Linked DNA regions of Aromatoleum petrolei. The protein of the gene in region 2 interacts with the protein of the main gene of each other region in a pairwise test. Links are inferred from orthologs where the notes say so. Each region holds a gene or a part of one and is shown on either strand. Other genes may lie near its edges. The genes, in order: minD and epsG.

Region 1 (11,862 bases), 2.8 Mb from region 2 along the record:
ATCCTGACGGCCGTGGCCCTCATTATCAACGTCGGCCAGATCGTCTACATCCGGCACCTCATCGTCCGGCCGGTGCGCATCATCACCGGCATCTTCAATGAGATCGCGCGCGGCGAGGGTGACTTCTCGCGCAACCTGCCGCTCGTCACGCACGACGAGCTGCGCGATCTTGCCTTCAGCTACAACCAGTTCGCCGAGAAGATGCGCCAGATCATTGGCGACGTGCGCACGTCGAGCGTGAATATCGCGCGCGACGCAGTCGTCGTGAAATCGCGCGTCGGAGGCGCGGCGAACAACGCACGCCGGCAGGGCCAGCTCACCGAAGTGGTGTTCAGCGCGAGCACCGAGTCGACCTCGGCGATCGAGAGCGTTTCGGCGAGCACGCAGCAGATCTCGGCCTCGACGACCAAGAATCTGGAGGTCGCGCGGGCTTCGCTGGGGGAGATGCGCGAGATCTCGGACAAGATCAATGCGGTGAGCGAGAAGGTGGTGCACTTCAATGCGACGGTGGACGATCTGTCCACGCGCTCCGAAAGCGTCAAGCAGATCGCCAAGCTGATCCGCGAGATCGCCGATCAGACCAACCTCCTTGCGCTCAACGCGGCGATCGAGGCGGCGCGCGCGGGCGAGGCGGGGCGCGGCTTCGCGGTCGTCGCGGACGAGGTCCGCAAACTGGCCGAGCGTGTGAATACCGCGGCCGAGGAGATCACCGGCAACATCGACGGCATGATCGGCCGGGTGATGACGACGCGGGCGGAGAACGAGGTCATCAATGCCGACGTGCTGCAGGCGCGTGAGGTTGTCGCCCGCTCGGCGACGCAGTTCCAGTTCATGGTCGGCGAGTTCGAAACGACCGGCGAGCAACTGCTGCAGATCGCGGCGGCGATGGAGCAGCTATCGGCGACCAATGCCCAGGTCCATGACAACGTGACCGCGATTCACGATCTGTCCGGCACGGTGGCAGGCCACATGGAGGAGTCCGAGGCCTGCACGCACAAGCTCGCCCGCGCGACCGAATCGGTGCAGGAACTGGTGTCGCGCTTCAAGATCGGCAAGGGCGAATTCGATCACGCCGTTGAGCAGGCGCGGATTTTCCGCGATCGTGTCCAGGCCCAGCTCGAGGACATGAAGAACAACCGTTTCGACGTGTTCGACAGGCGCTACCAGCCGATTCCGGACACCTACCCGCAGAAGTTCAAGGTGTCGTGGGGCGACGAGTACACGCGTCGCTGCCAGAAGTTGCTCGACGAATGCCTCGCGGCGATTCCGGGCTGCACCTATGCCGTAGGGCTGAATGTCGACAGCTATCTGTCGGGACACAACCTCAAGTATTCGAAGCCGCTGACCGGAAACAGGGAGGTGGACCTGGTCGGCAACCGCACTTGCCGCAAGTTCGAGGGAGTGGCGGAACTGCGCGGGGCGAAGAACACCGAACCGCTGCTGCTGCAGACGTTCATGCGCGATACCGGCGAGATCCTGTGCGACATATCGATGCCGATTATGATCGGCGGCCGGCTGTGGGGCAACGTGCGCGTCGGCATGCCGGCAGAGGCGCTGCTGGCCGGCTCCTGACCGGAATCAACGGAGCAAGGCCAGGTGGGCGCGGATTCATCCGCGCCCACCGTGTCTGAGGCCCTCCCCGAGGGTCAGCGTGCCTGTTCGGGCAGGACGATATTGACTTCCAGGACTTCGTAGTTGTCCTGCTTGTCGAGGTGCACCTTGATGTCGTCCGGATTGACCGCGACGTACTTCGAGATCACCTCGATCAGTTCACGCTGCAGTGCGGGCAGGAAGTCGGCCTTGGCCGCGTCGCCGCTGCGCTCGTGTGCGATCAGCAGCGACAGGCGGTTCTTGGCGATCTCCGCCGTCTTCTTCTTTTCGCCGAAGAGGCGGGCAAGGAAGGACATCTTACTTGCCTCCGAACAGGCGCTTGATGAGGCCCGGCTTTTCGTAATTCACGAAGCGCAGCTCGCGGGTTTCGCCGAGGAAGCGGGCGACCACGTCGGTGTAGGCTTCGGAAACGTCGGTTCCCTTGAGGTGGATCGCAGGCGTGCCCTGGTTCGAGGCCTGAAGGACGGACTCCGACTCGGGGATCACGCCGATCAGCGGCACGCGCAGCAGTTCCTGCACGTCCTTGTACGACAGCATTTCGCCTTCCTCGACGCGCTTGGGCGAGTAGCGGGTGACGAGCAGGTGCTCCTTGACCGGCTCCTTGCCTTCCTCGGCGCGGCGGGACTTGGACTGCAGGATGCCGAGGATGCGGTCGGAGTCGCGCACCGAGGAAACCTCGGGGTTGGTCGTGACGATGGCCTCGTCGGCGAAGGTCAGCGCGAGCACCGCGCCGCGTTCGATGCCGGCGGGTGAGTCGCACACGATGTAGTCGAACCCCATGTGCTCAAGGTCGCGGATCACCTTCTCGACGCCTTCCTCGGTCAGCGCATCCTTGTCGCGCGTCTGCGAGGCGGGCAGCACGAAGAGGTTGTCGCAGTGCCTGTCCTTGATGAGCGCCTGGTTGAGCTTGGCGTCGCCGTTGATGACGTTGATGAGGTCATACACGACGCGACGCTCGCAGCCCATGATCAGGTCGAGGTTGCGCAGGCCGACGTCGAAGTCGATGACGGCCGTCTTGAAGCCGCGTAGGGCGAGGCCGGAGGAAAACGCAGCGCTGGTGGTGGTCTTGCCCACGCCACCCTTGCCCGAAGTTACGACGACGACACGAGTCACGGTATGTCCTTCCTGAGAGTTTGGACTGCGCTCAACCGAGCTGCAGCGATGCGATGTCAAGTTTCTGTTCGTTGTCGTCGGCCGTGAGACGCACGAGCGTCGGCCGGCCCGCGACGGCGGCGGGAATGCCCTGCTCGAAGGTGCGGTAGATGCCCGCGATCGACACCAGCTCGGGACCGAAATTGGTGGTGACGATGCGGGCTTCGGCGTTGCCCTGCGCGCCGGCCAGTGCGCGGCCGCGCAGCGGGCCGTAGCAGTGGATGCTGCCGTCGGCGATGACTTCGGAGCCGTTGCTGACGCCGGCGAGGAGCACGAGGTCGCCGCCGCGGGCATACACCTGCTGGCCGGAACGCAGCGGACGGTCGATGTAGAGAGTGTTCGCGCCCAGAGCTGGGGGCGCGGCCGGAGCCGGAGCGGGCTGAGCCGCGGGGGCGGGTTCCGGTCGGGCCTGCGGTGCCGGCGCGGCGCCACCCTGGCGTTCCCGGAGTTCGGCGCCGTCGAGGATCGCGAGGCCGGCCTGACGGGCCGATGCAGCGAGGTCCTCGGGCAGGCTGCGCACGCCGACGGGCTGCAGCCGATAGCGGCGGAACAGGCTCGCGAGACCGATCCAATCGATGCGTTCGGGATGCGAGCTCACGCCGGAGAAATCCAGCACTGCCGCCTCTCCGTTGAAGAAATCGGGCATGCCGCCGAGCATCAGGTGCAGGGCGTCGGCGAGCCGTGCCGGTTCGGTTTCGCGCAAGACCGCGATGGTGGCGCCGAGCGTCGCGTTGCGGAACTCGATCGAACGGGCGGCGTTGGGTGCGGACATGGGTGCGAAGAGGCCGAAAAACCTCAAAGTCTACTGACGACTGGGGATTCGGGCAAGGCTCTTCCGGTGCATGATGTCATGCGCCGGAAGAGTGCGGCGCCGCGCATCAGTGCAGGGTCGGGGGCGGTTCGATGCCGCCCGGTCCGGACTTGAAGAATTCGTCGATTTCTTCGGGTTCGAAGCGGTACTCGTGGTTCGACAGGTCGTCGCGCACGATCAGCTCGCCATGCTCGGCGTAGATGCGACGCACCTCGCTTTCGCCCAGTGAGCGCAGCATCGCGATGATCTTGTCGCGGTCGGGCGGGAAATCGTGGAGCACCGGGCGGGCGTCATACAGGCGCACGGTTTCCTCGGCGAACAGGCGGCCGAGCAGGATCTCGGGTTCGAGCGCGAGGAGTTCCTCGCGCGTGACGGTCTGGGCGAACTGGTGCGCGCGCGACCAGCCGTCCTCGTCGCGCTCGTCGGCGCCGGGGAGCTTCTGCAGGAACAGCGCGGCCGCGGCATCCTTGTTGCATGCGAGCCACAGGCCCGCCGGCTGCTGTTCGGATTGCTGCAGGTAATGCTCGAACACCGCGGCGATGCTGTTGCCCTCGAGCGGGACGAGGCTCTGGTAAGGCTGGTCCATGCCTTCCACGTCCAGGGTGAGCTGCAGCACGCCGTCGCCGACCAGTTCCGACAGGCGATCGCCTTCCGGAACGTGCTCGTCGAAGGCTGCGAAGCCGCGCAGGTTGAGAGCTTCATTGCAGTCGATGACCATCAGCCGCACCGGGCCGTGTCCCTGCACCTGGAAGGTGAGGCGGCCCGCCTGCTTGAGGTTGCCGGCGATGAGGGCCGACACGGCGCTCATCTCTCCGAGGAGGGTGCCGACATTGCGCGGGTAGTCGCGCCCCGTCTGGAGCGCCTGCCAGACGTCGTCCAGGCGCACGACGGCGCCGCGGATGTCGAGATCCTCAAGGAGGAAACGGCGCACGTAGCTCTTGTGGTCCTTCATGGACGGGCTCCTTCCCGGGCGAACAGCGCCGCGAGGTGTTCGGGGTCGAATCCGGCGACGATCTCGCCCGACGCGGTTTCGACTACCGGCCGGCGGATGACGCTGGTGTGCGCAGCCATCAGCGCGATCGCGTCGGCGGCGGAGGCGATGTCCTGCTGCGCGGGATCGAGTTTGCGCCAGGTCGTCCCGCGCTTGTTGACGAGCGCCTCCCAGCCAAGGCGGTCGCACCAGCGTGCGAGCGTATCGGGAGAAATGCCGGACTTGCGGTAGTCGTGGAAAGTGTAGGCGATACCCTGTGTGTCGAGCCAGGTGAATGCCTTTTTCATCGTGTCGCAGTTCTTGATGCCGTAGATCGTCGTGCTCATCGTCATGCGTCCATCCGCGTGGCGCGCTTACTTGCGCAGCGCGCGCGCGAGCGCGTCGGCCATCGCGCCGCCGGCGGCGGGGCGGTCGTTGCTGCGCGATGGGGCGCGCGGGGCGTTGCGATCCTGCCGCGGGCTGTCGCTGCGACCGCGCGGGGCGTTGTCACGCGCGCTGCCGGCCGGACGGGGTGCAGCCGGTTCGTCGCTCATGCGCATCGTCAGCGCAATGCGGTTGCGCGGGAGATCGACTTCCAGCACCTTGACCTTCACGACCTGGCCGGCCTTCACGACGCTGTGCGGATCCTTCACGAAGCGCTCCGACAGCGCGGAGATATGCACGAGGCCGTCCTGATGCACGCCGATGTCGACGAAGGCGCCGAAGTTGGTGACGTTGGTCACGACGCCTTCGAGCATCATGCCCGGCGCGAGGTCCTTGAGCGTCTCGACGCCGTCGCGGAACGACGCGGTGCGGAACTCGGGGCGCGGATCGCGGCCGGGTTTTTCCAGTTCGGCGACGATGTCCTGCACGGTCGGCAGGCCGAAACGCTCGTCGGTGAATTCGACCGGGCGCAGGGTCTTGAGGAAGCTCGCGTTGCCCATCAGCTCGCGCACGTTCTTGCTGACCTTGGCGAGGATGCGTTCCACCACCGGGTAGGCTTCGGGGTGGACGGAGGAGGCGTCGAGCGGGTTGTCGCCGTTGGGGATGCGCAGGAAGCCGGCGGCCTGTTCGAAGGTCTTGGGGCCGAGGCGCGGCACCTTCTTCAGAGCGTCGCGGTTGGGGAAGGGGCCGTTGGCGTCGCGGTGCTCGACAATGTTGCCGGCGAGCGTGGCGTTGAGGCCGGAGATGCGCGCCAGCAGCGCCGCCGAGGCGGTGTTCACGTCGACGCCGACGGCGTTTACGCAGTCCTCGACGACTGCGTCGAGGCTCTTGGCAAGGCGCGACTGATTGACGTCGTGTTGGTACTGGCCGACGCCGATCGACTTCGGGTCGATCTTGACGAGCTCGGCGAGGGGATCCTGCAGGCGGCGGGCGATCGACACGGCACCGCGCAGCGACACGTCGAGTTCGGGGAACTCGCGTGCGGCGAGCTCGGAGGCCGAGTACACGGACGCGCCGGCTTCGGACACCGTGACGCGGGTGAGGCGCAGTTGCGGCAGGGCGTCCATCAGGTCGGCGACGAGCTTGTCGGTTTCGCGCGAGGCGGTGCCGTTGCCGATCGCGACCAAGTCTACGGCGTGCTTCTTCGCCAGCGCGGCAAGCGTTGCGAGCGAGCCTTCGCGGTCGCGGCGCGGCTCGAAGGGGTAGATCGTCGCGGTGTCGACGAGCTTGCCGGTGCGGTCGATGACGGCGATCTTGACGCCGGTACGGATGCCGGGGTCGAGGCCCATCGTGCAGCGCGCCCCGGCCGGGGCGGCGAGCAGCAGGTCCTTGAGGTTGCGGGCGAACACGCGGATCGCTTCCTCTTCGGCGCGCTCGCGCAGCACGTTCATCAGTTCGAGTTCGAGGTGCAGCGAGATCTTCACGTTCCACGCCCAGCGCACGCTGTCGCGCAGCCAGCGGTCGGCCGGGCGGCCCTGATCGCGGATGGCGAAGCGCGCGGCGATGCGGCCTTCGCACGGGTGGGGGGCGTCGGGGTCGGGCTGGTCGACGGTGAGCGCGAGGCGCAGCATGCCTTCGTTGCGGCCGCGGAGCAATGCGAGCGCGCGGTGAGAGGGCATCGTCGCGATGGGCTCGCGGAAGTCGAACCAGTCGCGGAATTTCGCGCCTTCCGTCTCCTTGCCTTCGATCACCGTCGAGCTGACCTGGCCGTTCTCCTGCAGCCAGGTACGCAGGGTGCCGAGCAGTTCGGCGTCCTCGGCGAAGCGTTCGATGAGGATCTGGCGCGCGCCGTCGAGCACGCTCTTGACGTCGGCGAAGCCGGCTTCCGCATTGAAATAGCGTTCGGCTTCCGTTTCCGGGACGAGGTTCGGGTCTTCCAGCAAGGCCAGTGCGAGGGGCTCGATGCCGGCCTCGCGGGCGATCTGGGCCTTGGTGCGGCGCTTCTGCTTGTACGGGAGGTACAGGTCTTCGAGGCGCTGCTTGGTCTCGGCGGAGGCGATCTCGGCGGCCAGCGCGTCGGTCATCTTGCCCTGCTCGGTGATCGATGCGACCACGGCGGCGCGGCGATCCTCGAGCTCGCGCAGGTAGCCGAGGCGCTCTTCCAGGTTGCGCAGTTGGGTGTCGTCGAGGCCACCCGTGACTTCCTTGCGGTAGCGGGCGATGAAGGGCACGGTGGCGCCTTCGTCGAGGAGCTGGATGGCAGCGACGACCTGACGGGGCTGGGCGGCAAGTTCGGCGGCGATGCGGTGTTCGATCGGGGGAAGCATGGGTTGTGGCTGGCGTGCGCGGGTAGCGCCGTCTGTCTGGAAAGGGGTATCGAGGGGGGCGATGGTGCAACAGGCGGGCGGGCCTACGCAAGCGCCGCCCGGTTGCAGGAATTGTCGCGTCAGAGCGCGATCAGGCTCTGGCGCCCGACCCAGTTTTCGCCGGCGTCGAGTTCGATGCGCTGGCGCGCGGCGGCAGCCTCGACGCACAGCATGTAGCGGAAGCCGTTGGCGGGCATGTCGGCGAGCGCGGCGCAGCGTTCTTCCCACGGGTTCCACACGACGACGTCGGGGAAGCCTTCGGCGTTGATCCCCAGGCTGCGGCTGCCGTCACGCAGCAGCAGCGGGCGCTTGACGTCGTGGTAGACGCGGTCGGTCTCGTTCTCGACGACCACGACGTCGCCCGAATCGCGCTTGATGCGGTCGTGATCGGCGGAGTCGCGGTATTCATGGCCGTAGAGGCCTTCGAGGCGGGCGTTCTCGACCTCATGCACGCGCAGGTAGGTGTGCAGCGCGGCGGTGAAGGCGAAGGGGGCGTGGCCGGTGTTCTCGACCTCGAATTCGACGTCGAGGCGCTCGCCCTCGACCACCACGGTGAGTTCGGCGACGAAATTCTTCGGCCAGATCGCCCAGGTGTCGTCGGTCTCGACGAAGCGGAGCGTCACCAGCGCGAAGTCGTCACCGGTGCGCTGCTCGGCCACCACCCAGGGGTGGGTGCGCAGGATGCCGTGCTTCGGGAGCTTGCCGAGTCCGGCGAACTGCGGGAAGCACACCGGGATGCCGCCGCGGATGGCGGTGCTGCCGTCGTAGATGGCGGAGGGGCTGAGGTAGAGACGCTCCTGGCCGCCGGCGGGGATCCACGACAGGACCTGTGCGCCGAAAATCGACACGATGGCCCGGGCGCCCGCCTGCGTCGTGAGCGCAATTGCGGGCTGGTCGTGGAAGTCGATGGTTTCGATGTTTGCGGGCATTGTGGGCCTTCAGTCCTGCAGCGCGAGCACGCCGAGCTTGACGGTGCTGTCCTCGGGGTCGCTCGAGAGCACGAAGCCGAGGCCCTGCACGAACTTGAGCATGCGCTCGTTGTTGGCGAGGAAGACGCCGTTCATGTAGAGCAGGCCCTTGTTGCGCGCGGTGTCGATCAGCACGCCCATCAGCTTGCGTGCAAGGCCGCGGTGTTGCCAGTCGTCGGCGACGACGACCGCGAACTCGCAGGATTCGCCGTCGGGATTGACCGCATAGCGGCACACGCCGACCTCGACCTCGGCCACGCCATCCTCGCCGGGGATCGTCGCGAGGAAGGCCATCTCGCGGTCGTAGTCGATCTGCGTGAGGCGCGCGACCATCGCGGGCGGCAGTTCGCGCATGGTGTTCATGAAGCGGTAGTACTTGGACTCGGACGACAGCTTGCGCACGAACTCGACTTCCAGTTCGGCGTCCTCGGGCTTGATCGGGCGGATCGTGACGACGGTACCCTCGGGCTGGGTCCAGGTGCTGGTGAGCTGCGAGGGGTAGGGGTGGATCGCCATATGGGCGTAGCGGTCCACCGAGGGCGAGACGTTCTCGACCGTGACGCGCGCGTCCACGGCGACGGCGCCGTGTTCGTCCACGATGAGGGGATTGATCTCCAGTGTCGTGATCCACGGCAGCTCGCAGACCATTTCGGAGACGCGCAGCAGCACGAATTCCAGCGCCTCCATGTTCACGGGCGGCATGGTACGGAATTCGCCGAGCAGGCTGGCGACGCGCGACGACTTGATGAGGTCGTGCACGAGGTAGTTGTTCAGCGGCGGCAGCGCGACGGCGAGATCCTTGTTGGCTTCGACGCGGTTGCCGCCCTCGCCGAAGGTGATCACCGGTCCGAAGACGGGATCGCGGCGCACGCCGACGACCAGCTCGCGGCCGTTGCGCTTCATGATCATGGGCTCGATCGCGACGCCGTTGATCGCCGCATCGGGCTTGTTGCGGCGGACGTCTTCGAGGATTTCCTGGTAGGCGGTACGTACCGCGGCGAGGCTGCCGAGGTTGAGGCGCACCCCGCCCGAATCGGCCTTGTGGATGATCGACGGCGAGTCGATCTTCATGACGACGGGCAGGCCGATCTCTTCGGCCAGTACCATCGCCTCAGTCGCGGAGCGCGCGACGACGGTTTGCGCGATGGGGATGCGGAAGGCGGCGAGCAGCGCCTTGGATTCCATCTCGTTGAGCACATTGCGGCGCTCGGCCAGCGCGGTCTCGATGACGAGGCGTGCGCTCTCGATGCTCGGCGGCTTCAGGTGCGACAACGAGGCCGGGGTCTGCATCAGCAGCTTCTGGTTGCGGTAGTACGCCGACAGGTGGCTGAAGAGCTCGACGGCCGGTTCGGGCGAGCGGAAGGTGGGAATGCCGGCGGCTTCGAAGGCCTTGCGCCCTTCGCGCACGAGCTCATCGCCCATCCAGCACGTGACGACCGGCTTGTCCGCGGTCTTTTCCACCTCGACGATGGCTTGGGCGACGGCGGTGGGGTCGGTGATCGCCTGCGGCGTGAGCATCACCAGCACGCCGTCGACGTTCTGGCCTTCGAGCACGGCCTGCACGGTCTTCTGGTAGCGCTCGACGTCGGCGTCGCCGAGCATGTCGATCGGATTGGCGCGCGACCAGCCGTGCGGCAGGATCGCATTGAGCTTCTCCATCGTCGCTTCGGAGAATTCGGATAGCGGAATGTTGAGATCCGCGGCGCGGTCGACGGCCATGACACCCGGTCCGCCGCCGTTGGTGATGATGGCGAGACGGTTGCCGCGCGGGCGGAAGTGCGCGAACAGCGCGTTCGCCGCGGCGAAGAGCTGGCCCATGTTGTACAGGCGGATCACGCCGGCGCGGCGCAGTGCGGCGTCGAACACGGCGTCGTCGCCGCTCACCGAGCCGGAGTGCAGGCGGATTGCGCGCGCGCCCTGGGGATGACGACCGACCTTGATCAGCAGCACCGGCTTCACGCGGGCCGCGCCGCGCAGCGCGCTCATGAAGCGACGTGCGTCGCGGATGCCTTCGACGTACATGATGATGCTCTCGGTGCGCGGGTCCGAGATCATGAATTCGAGGATTTCGCCGAAATCGACGTCGCTCGACGAGCCGAGCGAGACGACGGTGGAGAAGCCGATGTTGCTCGGTTTGGCCCAGTCGAGAATGGAGGTGACGAGCGCGCCCGACTGGGAGATCAGGCCGATGGTGCCCTTCAAGGCGCTGACGTGCGCAAAGGTCGCGTTGAGGCCCAGTTCGGGGCGCATGATGCCCAGGCAGTTGGGGCCGAGCAGGCGGATGCGGTAGCGGCGGGCGGCCTCGACGACGTGGCGCTCGAGCGTGGCGCCGCGCGGGCCGCTTTCCGAAAACCCCGCCGACAGGATGATGATCGCCTTGACCCCGGCGCGGCCGCAGCTTTCGACCACGGTCAGAACCTTTTCCGCCGGCACGGCGATGACGGCGAGGTCGAGGCGATGCGGCACGTCTTCGACGGTCTTGTGGCAGGGGACGCCAAGCACGGATTCGTGCTTGGGATTGATCGCGAACAGGCGCCCGCGGAACCCCGCGTCGAGCATGTTGCGCACGACCACGTGGCCGATCGAGTTCTCGCGTTCGCTGGCGCCGATGACCCCTACCGATTTGGGTTCGAGCAGCGGGCTGAGGTAGTGCTTTTCTTTCATTGTCATTTGCCTGGATCCAGGTTCGTCAGTGGCCTCGCCCGATCGGGGGGCGTTGGCGGCCATGCCGCGTGAATCGTGTCCGTGGTGATGCAGTCTGGTTCACCATTGGTGAAACTCAAGTTTACCGCAGTGCACAAATCTTATTGTGACATAAACGGTAACGAGATCGGGTCCGTATCAACCGCAACCCGTGCAGGTGGCGGGGCGGGCGCTGCCGTGCGCTCCCGTGCGCAGGCGTGGTGGCGCGACTAGAATCTACGTTCCCGCGGCATTCGCGCCAACATCGACACATTTCCCCATCATGAAGACACTCGCCGACTACCCCAATTTCCGCCAGCAGGCATACATCGACGGCAGCTGGTCCGACGCCGATTCGGGCGCGACCTTCGCCGTCCGCAATCCGGCCACCGGTGAAACGATCGCGCACGTCCCCGACATGGGGGCGGCGGAGACGGCGCGCGCGATCGCGGCGGCGAATGCGGTGCTGCCCGCGTGGCGCCGCACATTGGCGAAGGAGCGTGCGGCGCTGCTGCGGCGCTGGTTCGCGCTGATTCTCGACGCGGCCGACGAGCTGGCGGCGATCATGACCGCCGAGCAGGGCAAGCCGCTGGCGGAGGCGAAGGGCGAAGTCACGTATGCCGCCTCCTTCGTCGAATGGTTCGCCGAGGAGGCGAAACGCACGATGGGTGACGTGATCCCGACCGTGGGTCAGGATCGCCGCCTGCTGGCAATCCGTCAGCCGGTGGGTGTGTGCGCTGCGATCACGCCGTGGAATTTTCCCGCGGCGATGATCACGCGCAAGGTCGCGCCTGCGTTTGCAGCGGGCTGCACGGTGATCGTGAAGCCCGCGGAGCAGACGCCGCTCACCGCGCTGGCGCTGATGGCGCTCGCGGAGCAGGCGGGCTTCCCGAAGGGGGTTTTCAACGTCGTCACCGG
Region 2 (11,851 bases):
GTGGCGAGCACCGTTTCGAGCACGGCCGCGAGCGTATCGACCGAGCCGGCGGGAAACAGCCAGCCGTTCTCCTGCGGGCGCACGAGTTCCGGGATGCCCGCGACGTAGGTGGTCGCAACCGGCCGGCGCAAGGCCAGCGCCTCCATGATCACGACCGGCAAGCCTTCCGCGAAACTCGGCAGCACCAGCGCGCGCGCCGCCAGGATCTCCTCGCGGACCCGGCCACCGTCGATCCAGCCCGTGATGCGCACCTGCTCCCGCAGGCCGCTGCGGGCGATGAGGGCTTCGATCTCGCCGCGCAACTCGCCGTCGCCGGCCAGCACCATCTCGAAGGCGATGCCCTTGGCCGCCAACTGCGCCAGCGCCTCGACCAGCAGCAGCTGGCCCTTCTGCTCGCACAGGCGCCCGACGCACACCAGGCGCGGCGCGGCCGGCGCGGGGGCCGGCGGCACGTCGTGGAACGCCGGCTCCAGTCCGCAATGCACGACCTTGACGCGACGCCAGTCGCGATGCGCGGCCCAGCGGAACAGCTGGCTGCGGCCGAAGGAACTGATCGCGACGACGAAGGCCGAGCGCCGGATCTTCTCCCCGGTGCCGAGGAAGCCCGGCTTGTCGAACTCTTCCGGGCCATGCACGGTGAAGCTGTACGGCACGCCCGCGAGCACCTCGATCAGCATCGCGACCTCGGCCGGATTGGTGCCGAAATGCGCATGCACGTGGCGCGCGCCGAACTCGCGCAAGGCGGGCAGTGCCCGGCAAGCCTCGGCAAGATAGATCAGGTGATACGGCCACGCGCGGTCGGCGCGCCGCCCCATGCGCAGCGCCAGGCGCAAGGCGGCAAGGAAGCGGCCCGGCGAACGCGTGGCCACCTGCACGACGGCCTTCGCCAGCGCCCCCATCCCGTCCTTGAGCAGATAGGTCGTGCGCGCCTGCTCGCGGCGGTCCTCCGCATCCGCGAGTTCGGCATCCCAGCCGCGCACCGCGATGCGCAGCACGTCGAAGCCCTGCCGTTCGAGCGCGAGGATCTCGCGCCGGATGAAGCTGTGGCTGACCTTGGGGTACTGGTTGATCAGGTAGGCGATCCTCAACGTCCGCCCTCCGCGACAAGCTCCGCATCTGCCACGGACTCCACCTCCTGTTGCGTGGCCGGGCGCGGCGCCGCCCGTGTCGCCACGATGCGCGCCGGCGCGCCGACTGCGGTCGCGCCGTCGGGCAGGTCGCACAGCACCACCGACAGCGCGCCGATGCGGCATCCATTGCCGATGCGCACGCCGCCCAGCACCTGCGCGTAGGCGCCGAACTCGACCTCGTCGCCGATCACCGGCGCGGGGCCGCCCTCACGGCGATTGCCGATCGTCACGCCCTGGCGCAGCGTGCAGTTGCGCCCGATGACCGCGCCCGGATGCACGAAGACGCCGCCGAAATGCCAGATCCGCAGGCCGCCGCCGATGCGCGCACCCTTGGGCAGGCTCACGCCGACCACGGTCTCGACCAGCCGGAATGCCAGCCAGTAACCCGCGCTCAGCAGCCGCTTCGCGACACCCTCGCGCCGCGCGTCGACCCGCCGGCCGAAGCGATACACGGCGACCGCCCAGATCGACTGTTCCTTCAGGAAGGGGCGGCTCACCCCGTAACGGCGCAGGTCCGCGGCCCACTCTGGATCACGCCGCATGCGCACCTCCTGCGCCACGAATGACATTCACCGGCGCGCTCATTCGCCGGTCCTCAGCAGTTCGCCGCGCACCGTCGAAGCGCCGCCGGCGCCGGCGATCGCCGTCACCACGGGCGTCACGGCACCCCCGGGCCAGACGAAATCGGCCACCTCGTCGTTGTTCAACTCCTTGCTGTCGAACAGCGTCGCGCCGCTCGCCTTGTCGCGCAGTTGCAGGCGCAGGCGCGCTCCGCCGGTTGCGATCGCACGCAGGCGATAGGCCTGGCCCGCAGCCGGGATTGCCCATGCAACCGGATGCAGGCTGCGCCCGCTGCTGTTCACCATCACCGTGGACGCTGCTGCGGGCGCGAACACCAGCGCCTGCGCCCAGGTCTCGAAATTGCCGGACACCGTGCCGCTCTGGCGGGACCACGGACCGCGCATCGACAGCAGGTTGAGGTTGCGTTCCGGCTCGATCGGCCGGTCGTCGCCATCGACCCAACCATCGACCGCGACGACCTGCCGCAGCCCCTGGCGGATGCGGTCCAGATCGGATGCCGCCACGGCGTTCCAGCCGCCGCGGTGCAGGTTGAAGCCCGAACCGTTCTCGACGTAGATCACGTAGGGCGTGCCGCGATTGCGGTCCACGACATAGGCGCCATAGGTCTTCAGCGTCTCGGCGACCTTGCGTACGGCCGGCGTGCGGATGGTTGCGACATCGAACTCGGGCGGCAGCATCACGAGCGCGCCCTCGGGGATCTGCCCGGTGTTGGTGCTCGCCGCGTCACGGTCGGCCGAAGTCGCCGGGAAGACGTAGGTCGGATTCGCCGACAGCGCGTTGTAGGTGAGCGACATCGCCAGCGCGTGGCGATACAGCGGCCGGCCGTCGTCGATCTCGTGCTTGCGCATCAGACCGCCGGAGGTCGGCACCGCCGCGGCCCGCGCCCCCTGGAAGTAATGCGCGGGATCGCCCCAGCCGCGCCCGTCGAGGCGCGTCCACGCATACTGCGCGGCCATCCACTGGCCTTCGGACTGGCGCAGCTTGTAGAAGGAATGGACGATGCCGGCGAGCGGGTCGACGATGTCCGCGTGGCCATCCGCGGCGCTCGCCGGGATCACCCCTTCGGGCCAGCGCGGAATGTCGACCGTGCGATAGACGCCCGCATCCGGATCCCACACACCCTTGCTGTTGGGCAGCCCGACCACGGTCACCGGCGCGTCGCCGCTGCCCGCGGGGAACACGCCGGTGGACCACGCGCCTTCGGCGATCGACGGGTAATAGTCCGACTTCGGGATCACGAATTCGCCGAAGGTCGGGTTCACGGGCCGGCTGTTCCATGGCGAGCTCGCCGCGAACGGGGTCTCGTAGCTGCCCCACACCGTGCCGTTCTGGGCCGCCGCCCCGGCGCCGGCGAGTGCCAGAGCGGCCCCGCAGGCGATCAGCCATGCTGGGCGAAGGCCGCGTGCGGCCGCCTGCTTGTGGATGTTGTCGGTCATGCGGTGCCTCCATGGGTGCGCGTCGCCCCCTCGTCCGGCGCGGCGCGACTCATCACCACCGCGCAGGCGGCCCCGAGCACGAACCACACGTACCAGTTGAAGGCGAGGTAGGCGAGGACGTTGTCCGACGCGGAAATGATCAGGTACTCGACGACCAGCGCGAGCGCGACGAATGCGCCCAGCCGGTCGGCGGCGGCCATACGCCGCAGCGTCGCGAACAGGCGCGCGAACAGCCAGGCGAAGGCCGCGAGGCCGAGCGCGCCCAGTTCGAACAGGATCTGCACGTAGATGTTGTGCGCGCCGAAGTTCACGCCGCCTGAATAAGGGAAGAAGGTCGGGGCGAAGTACTTGAAGGCCCCCAGGCCATAGCCCAGCGGCAGGTTCTCCGGGCGGATCCAGCGCAGGCCGTACTCCCAGATCTGCAGTCGCCACGCGAAGGAATTGAGCTTGGCGTACTGCACCATCTCGTTGCCGCTGCCCAGGTCGAGCACGCGTTCGCGCACCCCCGGCACCAGCAGCGCGAGCGCCGGCGCGAGCAGCAGGTAGACCAGATAGCGGCGCTCGAACATCAGCGCGTACAGCGCGAAGATCGCGAAGCACGCCACCCAGGCGCTGCGCGTCTGCGTCAGCAGCAACAGCCCCAGCAGGAGCGGCACGTACGCCGTCAGCAGCGCCCGCCGCAGCGGCGACAGCGCGACCATCGGGCTCTTCAGCGCGTACAGCGACAGCGACAGCACCAGCGTGAGGTAGAAGGCGAAGATGTTCGGATGGCTGAAGGTGCTCTTCAGGCGGAATGCCTCCAGCCCGCCGCCGAGCCCGTGCGCGGCCAGTTCCGCCAGCCCGTAGGCAGCCGGCAGCAGCGACGACAGCAGCACCAGCTTCACGCACACCTTGAAATCGCGCTCGTCCTTCACGAAATGGAAAGCGCTGACGAACACCGCGAAGTAGGACAACAGCCCGAGATAGCCACGCAGCGCATCGGCGCGGTCCGGCGCCATGCCCACGCCGACCGCCGCCACCGCCAGGAAAGCCGCCCAGGCGGAGGCGATGCGGCGGGGAAAGCGCGCCGGCCGCGCCGCCACCAGCAATACCGCGATCAGGATCACGAAGGCGTTCACCAGCCCGCCGAAGCCGATCGCAATCCCCCCCAGGGACACGCGCGTGCTCTCGAACACCAGGTCGCCCGCGGCGCGGAACAGCAGCACCAGCGCGAGCAGCATGAGCCGGTCGTACAGGAAGAGAATCGCGAGCATCAGCAGCGCCGGCAAGGCCAGCAGGCGCACATAGCTCTCCGCCATCGCATCCGCATAGAGCGGCAGCGCGAGTCCGACCGCCAGCGCCAGGATCAGCGCAGCGCCGGTCAGCGCGACAGGATGGGGTGATTGCAGCACGTCGCCCACGTCAATACCCGAACTGCCCCGTCATGCGGCGCTTGGCGGCGCGCGCCATGGCGATGGCGCAGAGCACCGCCCCGCCCGGGCGGCGCGTGGTCGCGACAAGGCGCTGCCCGAGCCGCAGGACGTCGGCAAACGAACCGGCCCCGGCGAACACGTCGAGAAAGCCCTTCAGTGCCTGCGCCGCCTTGTCGCGCGGCAGGCGTGCGACGTCGTCGCCAAACTTTTCCAGCATGCGCCGGTGCCCCTGGATCAGCGAGGCCGGGTTCGACGAGATGCGATGCCTGTCGGCACCATTGTGGAAATACGCGACGAGGTAGTCCTCGACGCAGCAGATCTTCGTCACGCGGCTCAAGCGGATCGACAGGTCCCAGTCCTGGCAGCTCCTGAGGCTCTCGTCCAGGCCGCCCACGCGCTCGAACACGTCGCGCCGCACGACGATGCTGGAGAAGGTGCCGACGTAGTTCGCCACCAGCAGTGCATCTGCGACGCTGCCGTCGAGGCTGTGGTCCGAGCGCGACACCTCGCGACCGTCCTTGTCGCGGCCGATGAACCAGGTGTAGGCGACGCCGTAGTCCGGCCCGCGCTCGCCGAGCAGGGCGATCTGCCGCTCGAGCTTGCGCGGCGACCAGCTGTCGTCGCTGTCGAGAAAGGCGATCAAGTCCCCCCGCGCCGCCCGCGCGCCGGTGTTGCGCGCCGCCGCGCCGCCGCGGTTGGCCGCATGCGCGACATAGCGCACACGCGGATCGGCGATCGCCGCGACGCGCGCGCGCGTGTCGTCGGTCGAGGCATCGTCCACCACCACGATCTCGAAATCCTCCAGCGTCTGCGCGAGAACGCTGTCGATGCACGCCCCGATCGCGTGCCCGCGGTTGTAGGACGGAATCACCACGCTCACCAGCGGCGCGGGCTGCCGGCGCAGCACCTGTGGGGCCGCGGCAATTTCAGGGTCGTCGATCAGTCTGCTCATGCCTCAATCCCCGTTCATCACGGACCCGGCCAGGCCTACGCCCGACTCGCTCAGGCGCTGCGCGTAGCGACGCACCGCCGTCATGCGGCTGGCGTTGCGTCGGGCCACCATCAGGGCCGCGCCCGCGCGCGCCGCGACCATCACACCATCGGCGCAACGCTCGCCCGCCGCGGTGTCGAGGATCACGACGTCGAAAGCCGCCGCGTACTGCTGCAGCAAGCGGTTCAGGGTCGGGCGCGACAGCAGCTCCTGCGGATTCGGCGGGATCACCCCGGCGGGCAGGATCGCGAGCGAGCGCAGCTCCGGCACGCGCCGGATCGCGTCCGGCTGCGCGCGGCCGAGCAGCAGGGCGGACAGGCCGCTGCCGTTCTCCAGCCCGAACAAGGTGTGCAGCGAAGGCCGGCGCAGGTCGGCGTCGATCACCAGCGTGCGCAGGGCCAGCTGCGAGAAGGCGACCGCGAGGTTCGCCGCCATCCACGAGCGCCCCTCGCCGCGTGCGGCGCTGACGATCGCCAGCGTCTTGCGTCCGGCCGCCGGATCGAACCAGCGCAGCATCAGCTGGCTGCGCAGCGCCCGCAGCGCCTCCGTCTGGGCCGAGAACGGATCAAACGCCGCGACGACGCGGGCGGACACCGCGCTCTCGCCCGGCTGCAGGCAGGAGTACTCGAACTGCCGCGCCATCGCGAAGCGGATGTCGCGCTCGCTCGCGAGGCCCAACTCGACGGCCGCATCGCCGAAGCGCAGCCCCCGGTCGCGCTGCAGGCGCAGGATGCGTTCGTTCTCGTCGGCACGCAGGCGCCCAGCCGCCATCAGGATCGCGCCGATCGGCGCTTCAGCCGCGGGGTCGAGCGCAGGGGTCATGGGTGCATTCATGGGATCAGTAAGCTCCTGCGGTTCTACTCATCACGCGCGCCCGGGAAGCCCGGCCGCGGTGATCGCTGCCCGGCACGCTGCCGAGCACCGGCATGCCCGGCAGCCCCGCGAGGTCGTCCTCGCCGCGGACGCGCCGGTCGATCAGTTCGATCAGCACCGCGCTGCCCACCCCCAGCACGACACCGACCATCAACGCCAGCGCCAGCTTGACCAGCAGGCGCGGGCCCGACGGCCACATCGGCGCCGCGGCCGGCGTCAGCACCGCCACGTTGGTCTGTTGACTCTGGCTTTCCAGGCTCGTCGCCGTCAGGCGTGCCGCCACCTGCTCGTAGGCCTTCTGCGCGCCCTCGACGTCGCGCTGCAGCACCGCGATCTGGTCGCGATGCGCCTTGAGCTGCAGCACGCGCGCCTTCTGCGCCTCGACCGCCGCCGCCACCTCCGCCTCGCGCGCCGCGCTGATGCGGCTCGACGTACCCAGCGAAGCGGCGATGCGCTGCGTCTCGGCGCCCACGCGCTGGCGCAGCGAATCGATCACCGCCGCAAGCTTGCCCACCTCCGGGTGGTTCGGCCCCAGCCGGCCGCGGAGCTGCTCGCGCTCCGCCTCGCGGCGCGCCAGGTCGGCCTTCAGGCTCGCGATCAAGGGGTTCTGCGTCACCTCGGGCAGCGAATCGGCCGACCCCGCCTGGCTGTAGCGCGAGCGGCTGTCGGCCCGCTGTCCCTGCACCTGCACGAGCTGGGTCGACAGCTCGGCCAGCCGCGCCGTCTCGACGTCCAGGCGCCCGTCGGCCGAGACGACGCCGTGCTTCTGCTGGTAATCCGACAGCCGCTTCTGCGCCGCCTCCAGTTCGTCGCGCAGGCCCTGCGTGCGCTCGTCGAACCACTGCGCGTACTGGCGCGCGGGCTCGACCTTCAGCTCGAGCGCCGTCTCCATGTAAGCCTGGGCGAAGGTATTCGCCACCATCGCCGCGAACTCGGGCTGAGACGCCGTATAGCGGATACGGATCACGTTGCTCTCGCGCGCCGGCTTCACCTCCAGGCCCGACCGCAGCACCGCAGCGATCCACACCCGGATGTCGCCCGTTTGCGCGGGCGCAGCGTCCCGCTGCGCCTCGGACTGCGGCGCGGATTCGACCCCGCCGAGCCCGGCCGCGCGCAGCGCCGAATCGATCCAGCCGCCGATGTCGCTCCCCTCCCCGATCGCCGCCTGCCACTGCGCCTGGAACTGCGGCATGCGGTCGAGCCCGGCCAGTTCGACGACGCGCAGCGCGACGCGCTCCGAGCCGATGATGTCGACCTGGGTCGCGATATGGCTCGCCATCAATTGCGACGGTATCGTGCCGCCCGCAATCGGGTCCGAGGATTTCGCGTCGACGACCAGCGCCGTCTCGGCCGAATACTTCTGCGGCAGCATCAGGCTCGCCGCAAACGCCGCCGCGACGACGACGAACGCCACCGCCGCCGCCAGCCGGGAGCGGGCGCGCAGGACACGCAGGAATTGCCCGGGATTCATGGTCGCCCCCCGCCTCAGAAGAGGCTTTCCTTCACGTAGATGATGTCGTCGGGCCGCAGGCGGTCCTCCAGCGACGGCTCGATCACCGCGAGACTGCCCTGCGGGTCGCGGCGATGGATGCGCAGGCCGCGCACCGTCCCGCGGAGCGTCGGTCCACCGCCGGTCGCTAGCGCCTGCATCACCGTCATGTTGCGTTCGAGACGGAAGGCGCCGGGCTTCTGCACCTCGCCGTAGATGTAAAACACGTCCGCGCGCCGCGCATAGATCACGTCGCCGGGCGACAACAGCACGTCCGCATCCGCATCGCCGCGCTGGAACAGCGCCGGCAGGTCCAGCTCGCGCCGGATGCGCTGGCCGTCGCGCGTACCGACCAGCACGATCACGTCGTCACCACCAGTGGCGATCCCGCCCGCGTTCGCGAGCATGTCGGTCACGCGCACGTTGAAGGTATCGAGCGGATACCGGCCCGGCTTGTTCACATGCCCCAGCACCGCGACCTGGTTGCCGCGGATCTGCACCGGCAGCACCGTCACCTGCGGCTGCAGCACGAAGCCCCCCTCCCGCAGGCGCGCGGCGATCAGGGCCTCGGCGGCCGAAACCGTGCGCCCCCCCAGGGGCACGCTGCCGATCAGCGGAAAAGTCAGCGCGCCGGTCTCCGACACCCGCCCCTCGGTCGTCAGGTCGGGGTTCTGGAACACGCTGATGCGCACGATGTCCCCCGCCCCCAGCACGTACTCGCGCGAGGCCTCCGCTGCCGGCGCCGGCACCGCCGCTGGCACGGGCGCGGGCGCCTGGGCCGCGGCCCACGCATGCACGCACAACAGGCAGATCAGGAAGGGAATTCGGAACACTTTCGACGGCAACATGAGCGGATTTCCTTGTTCATTGGGATGGCGATGCGGCCTGCTGCACGGCAGGCGCCGCCGGCGCGTACTCGATGCGCGCGCCATCACGCAGGCGTTCCACCTCGGCCTTCGCCAGCGCGGACTTGCGCGCGTTGAGCAGGTAGCGCTCGATCATCGGCCGCGCCGCAGCTTCATCCAGCGGCTGCTCGCGCGAGGTCACCAAATGGACCAGCAGCGCGCCGGCGCCGGTGCGGCTCAGCACCATCTGCCCGTCCTTCATGCGTGCGAAGCCCTTCAGGCTCTCCAGCGGCAACTGCTCGGCCGGCTTCACCGCCGTCGCGTGCCGGAACTCGATCTGCTCGCGGGCGAGCCATTCCTTCACCTCGTGCAGGCCCTCCGCGCGCGCACTCAGGCGCTCCAGCTCCCCGAAACGCTCCTCCGGGATGCGGATCTCCAGTTCCTGCAGGCTGTAGATCCGGCGCCGTGCGAACAGCTCCGGATTCGCCGCGTAGAAGGCCGCGATCTCCGCGTCGCCCGGCGGCGCGATCTGCTCCGTCACCTGTTCCAGGTAGGCGCGAGCGAGGATCTCGCGCTGCGCCGCCTCGAACGACTGCAGCACCCGCGGATCGCGATCGAGCCTGCGCTCGCGCGCCCGCTGCACCATCAACTCCTGATCGATCAGGCGCTCAAGCGCCGCCCCTTCCGGCACCCCCTGCGCTGCGCTGCGTGCAAGCGCGGAACTCAGTTCATTCGCCTGGATTTCCTGCTCATTCACTTTCGCAATGACCTCGAACGCGGGCTTGCCTTCCGCCTCGCCCTTGCTGCAGGCATTGAGAAGGAAAGCCGAAACAAAGACGACCGGAAATACGAAACGTGCAGTCGAAGACATCGACCTTACCGATTATTGGTACGAATCAAGAACCCGGCATTCACCGCGGCAATTCGGGGCGCAATGCGCCCGCCAAATGCGCAATCGAATTACTGGAATATCGGCGAATGGCTGGCGCGCGACAGAGCGATAATCCGCTGGCGTGCGATCAGGGCAAAAAGCGCCAGCCCGGCCAGCAGCAGCACATCGAAGCCGCCCTCGCCCTGAGCGGCATCGCCCAGCGAGAAGTTCAAGGCCGCGCCTTCGGCAAAGGACTGCGGTGACGCCACGCGGCCGACGCCCACACCTCCCGCTGAAGCCGCGCCGGGCAAGGCCTGCAGCCCCGTGCCGCGCTCCCCTGCGGCGAAGCGGACGCCGGCGACGCTCGCGGGCGAGGTCATCAATCCGGTCGCAATGAGCGACGGCGCACCGGTCAGCTCGGCGGCCCTGTCCTCGTAGCGGACCGTCACGCCCTCACCCGACAGCGTCACGGTGCCGGCATTGGCCGCGTTAATGGCGCCTATCAGAAACGCCGAAAGAAATACCATTTTTCCATCAAGAATGGACATGGGGATTACCTCTCCATCGGTATGCAGACAATTCACGACCGCCCGCACCATTCGGCCACTCATCCGATCGATTAACCAGTTCTTCACCGAATCGTGCCGAATGCCTTATTTATATTGCCATGCACCATAACCACCACGGCATGCGTAGTCAATGCATGAAAATCTCGCTTTCAATTCATAAAACAATTGCAACGCTCATGAAATAATTACTTTCACGTTCGCACCATTGTCGTGCGCTCTGGCACCCGTCGGGTGCGCGCATTCACTCTTCGCACCCCTGGACGCGTCATCGAAATGCATGCTTCATGCATTCGCACATTAAAAGCGGAAACGCACGGAAACGTCGGCCGTATTCGCCGAGTAACCACTCAGGGAACGCGAACCTTCGCGCACCTGGTGCTGCAAGCCGAAGGCGAAACTCAGCGCACGCTGCGGGCGGTACTCCGCATTCAGGCCATAGCGGTAGCTGTTGTCCGCCGGTCGCTCGCGCACCAAGCCGCCACCAACCAGCTCCGGGTCGCCGCGGTAGTCGCGCCGGCGCCATTCGAGGCCCGCCCCAAGCGTCACCTTGTCGGTGACCGCCCACTTCGGCGCCAGGCGCACCGCCTCGGTCACGGCGTAGTTCGCCGCGAGATCCTGCCGGGCACCGATCTCGCGCCTCACGCTCAGCTCCACCGACGTCTTGACCGTCGCGTCCCAGACGACCCCGATGCGCCCTATCGTTCCCGTAAAGTCCCGCTCCGGCGCCAGCCGGTAGCTCAAACGGGTCCGCCCGATGAAGCCCGAAAGCCTTGTTGCTCCTGACAGTCGCCACTCCCCTCCGAGACGCAGCTCCTGCTGCCGGTAGTCGCGGATCGAGCCCGCCACCTCCGGACGATTCAAGTACTCACCCTGCGTGTCGCGCAGCGTCAGCACCACGCGATTTCCCGTCGGTGGCCGGTAGGTGAGATTCAGATCCACCGTGTCCGCGTCGAACTCGGCCACATCGGCATCGCTGCGCTCGAAACGGCTTCTCGTGTGGGCGAAGCCCATCCCCACGGCCCAGCGGGGATGCCACCAGTAGTCGGCACTCGCATGCGTCCGCGCGTAGGCATTCATGTTGCGCCGCGTGCCGCCGGTCTCGTCGAAGCCGGTCAGGGTCTCGCGGTAGGCGTGGCTCAACTCCCCGCTCCAGCGGTCGCCCAGCCCCCACTCCCAGGCCAGTTTCGCGTCCGGCCGGTCGTGGTCCAGGTCGCCATGTATCGCATAGCGAGCACTCACCAAATCCAGATCGGCAAGCAGGCGCTGCCGACCATAGCGGCGATCGAATTTCAGCCCGACTCCGGTTTCGCTCACCGTATCGTGTGCCTTGTTTTCGGGCGCGCGCTCATCGTCCGCGAGCCGAAAGAGATTGCTCTCATATCGGATCGACTGACTGACATCGAAATTCAGCGCATCTCCTTCATCGGCGCACGCAGCGTCATGCAGGAATATCGATGTCAGAGTGATTGCACACATGATCGACCTCGAAGATCGCAATCCCGCCTCCCTCTTTAATCAGGGGTCAGGATAGTCGAAACGGATCATCGAAAATAAAAGCTTGTAAGCACATTAAAACGCCGCGCATGAACACGACAGGTGCAATTCCGGGGCAACCAATATCCATTAAATGAAAATGGTTTACTACTTTAATAT

The links.
Region 1: the proteins of epsG (region 2) and minD interact in binary tests that used the Bacillus subtilis proteins (3 or more experiments, as listed by UniProt). The link is inferred for Aromatoleum petrolei from one-to-one orthologs.

Annotation. Positions count from the first base shown.
Region 1 is NZ_CP059560.1:918,562-930,423, reverse strand. What follows is about bases 798-3,613. They hold minD (septum site-determining protein MinD), read right to left. Parts: upstream 2,686-3,613; coding sequence 1,909-2,685; downstream 798-1,908. Other genes in these bases: minC (septum site-determining protein MinC), read right to left, coding at 2,756-3,535; minE (cell division topological specificity factor MinE), read right to left, coding at 1,647-1,907; ToN1_RS04215 (methyl-accepting chemotaxis protein), read left to right, coding at 798-1,572. In the rest of the region: more of ToN1_RS04215, read left to right, coding at 1-797; Hsp33 family molecular chaperone HslO, read right to left, coding at 3,642-4,526; ToN1_RS04190 (ArsC family reductase), read right to left, coding at 4,523-4,891; ToN1_RS04185 (Tex family protein), read right to left, coding at 4,919-7,255; ToN1_RS04180 (D-hexose-6-phosphate mutarotase), read right to left, coding at 7,375-8,223; ToN1_RS04175 (bifunctional acetate--CoA ligase family protein/GNAT family N-acetyltransferase), read right to left, coding at 8,233-10,926; ToN1_RS04170 (NAD-dependent succinate-semialdehyde dehydrogenase), read left to right, coding at 11,228-11,862. UniProt on the Bacillus subtilis protein: ATPase required for the correct placement of the division site. Cell division inhibitors MinC and MinD act in concert to form an inhibitor capable of blocking formation of the polar Z ring septums.
Region 2 is NZ_CP059560.1:3,714,640-3,726,490, reverse strand. What follows is about bases 4,451-7,255. They hold epsG (chain length determinant protein tyrosine kinase EpsG), read right to left. Parts: upstream 6,386-7,255; coding sequence 5,516-6,385; downstream 4,451-5,515. Other genes in these bases: epsF (chain length determinant protein EpsF), read right to left, coding at 6,390-7,255; ToN1_RS16900 (glycosyltransferase family 2 protein), read right to left, coding at 4,550-5,512; ToN1_RS16905 (O-antigen ligase family protein), read right to left, coding at 4,451-4,539. Also shown: ToN1_RS16920 (glycosyltransferase), read right to left, coding at 1-1,088; ToN1_RS16915 (serine acetyltransferase), read right to left, coding at 1,085-1,672; ToN1_RS16910 (Atrophin-1 multi-domain protein), read right to left, coding at 1,712-3,148; more of ToN1_RS16905, read right to left, coding at 3,145-4,450; more of epsF, read right to left, coding at 7,256-7,895; polysaccharide export protein EpsE, read right to left, coding at 7,910-8,761; ToN1_RS16880 (EpsD family peptidyl-prolyl cis-trans isomerase), read right to left, coding at 8,778-9,629; ToN1_RS16875 (hypothetical protein), read right to left, coding at 9,719-10,177; XrtB/PEP-CTERM-associated polysaccharide biosynthesis outer membrane protein EpsL, read right to left, coding at 10,496-11,674. UniProt on the Bacillus subtilis protein: May be involved in the regulation of capsular polysaccharide biosynthesis. Autophosphorylates in vitro. Phosphorylates and activates in vitro two UDP-glucose dehydrogenases, YwqF and TuaD, as well as the DNA-binding proteins Ssb and SsbB.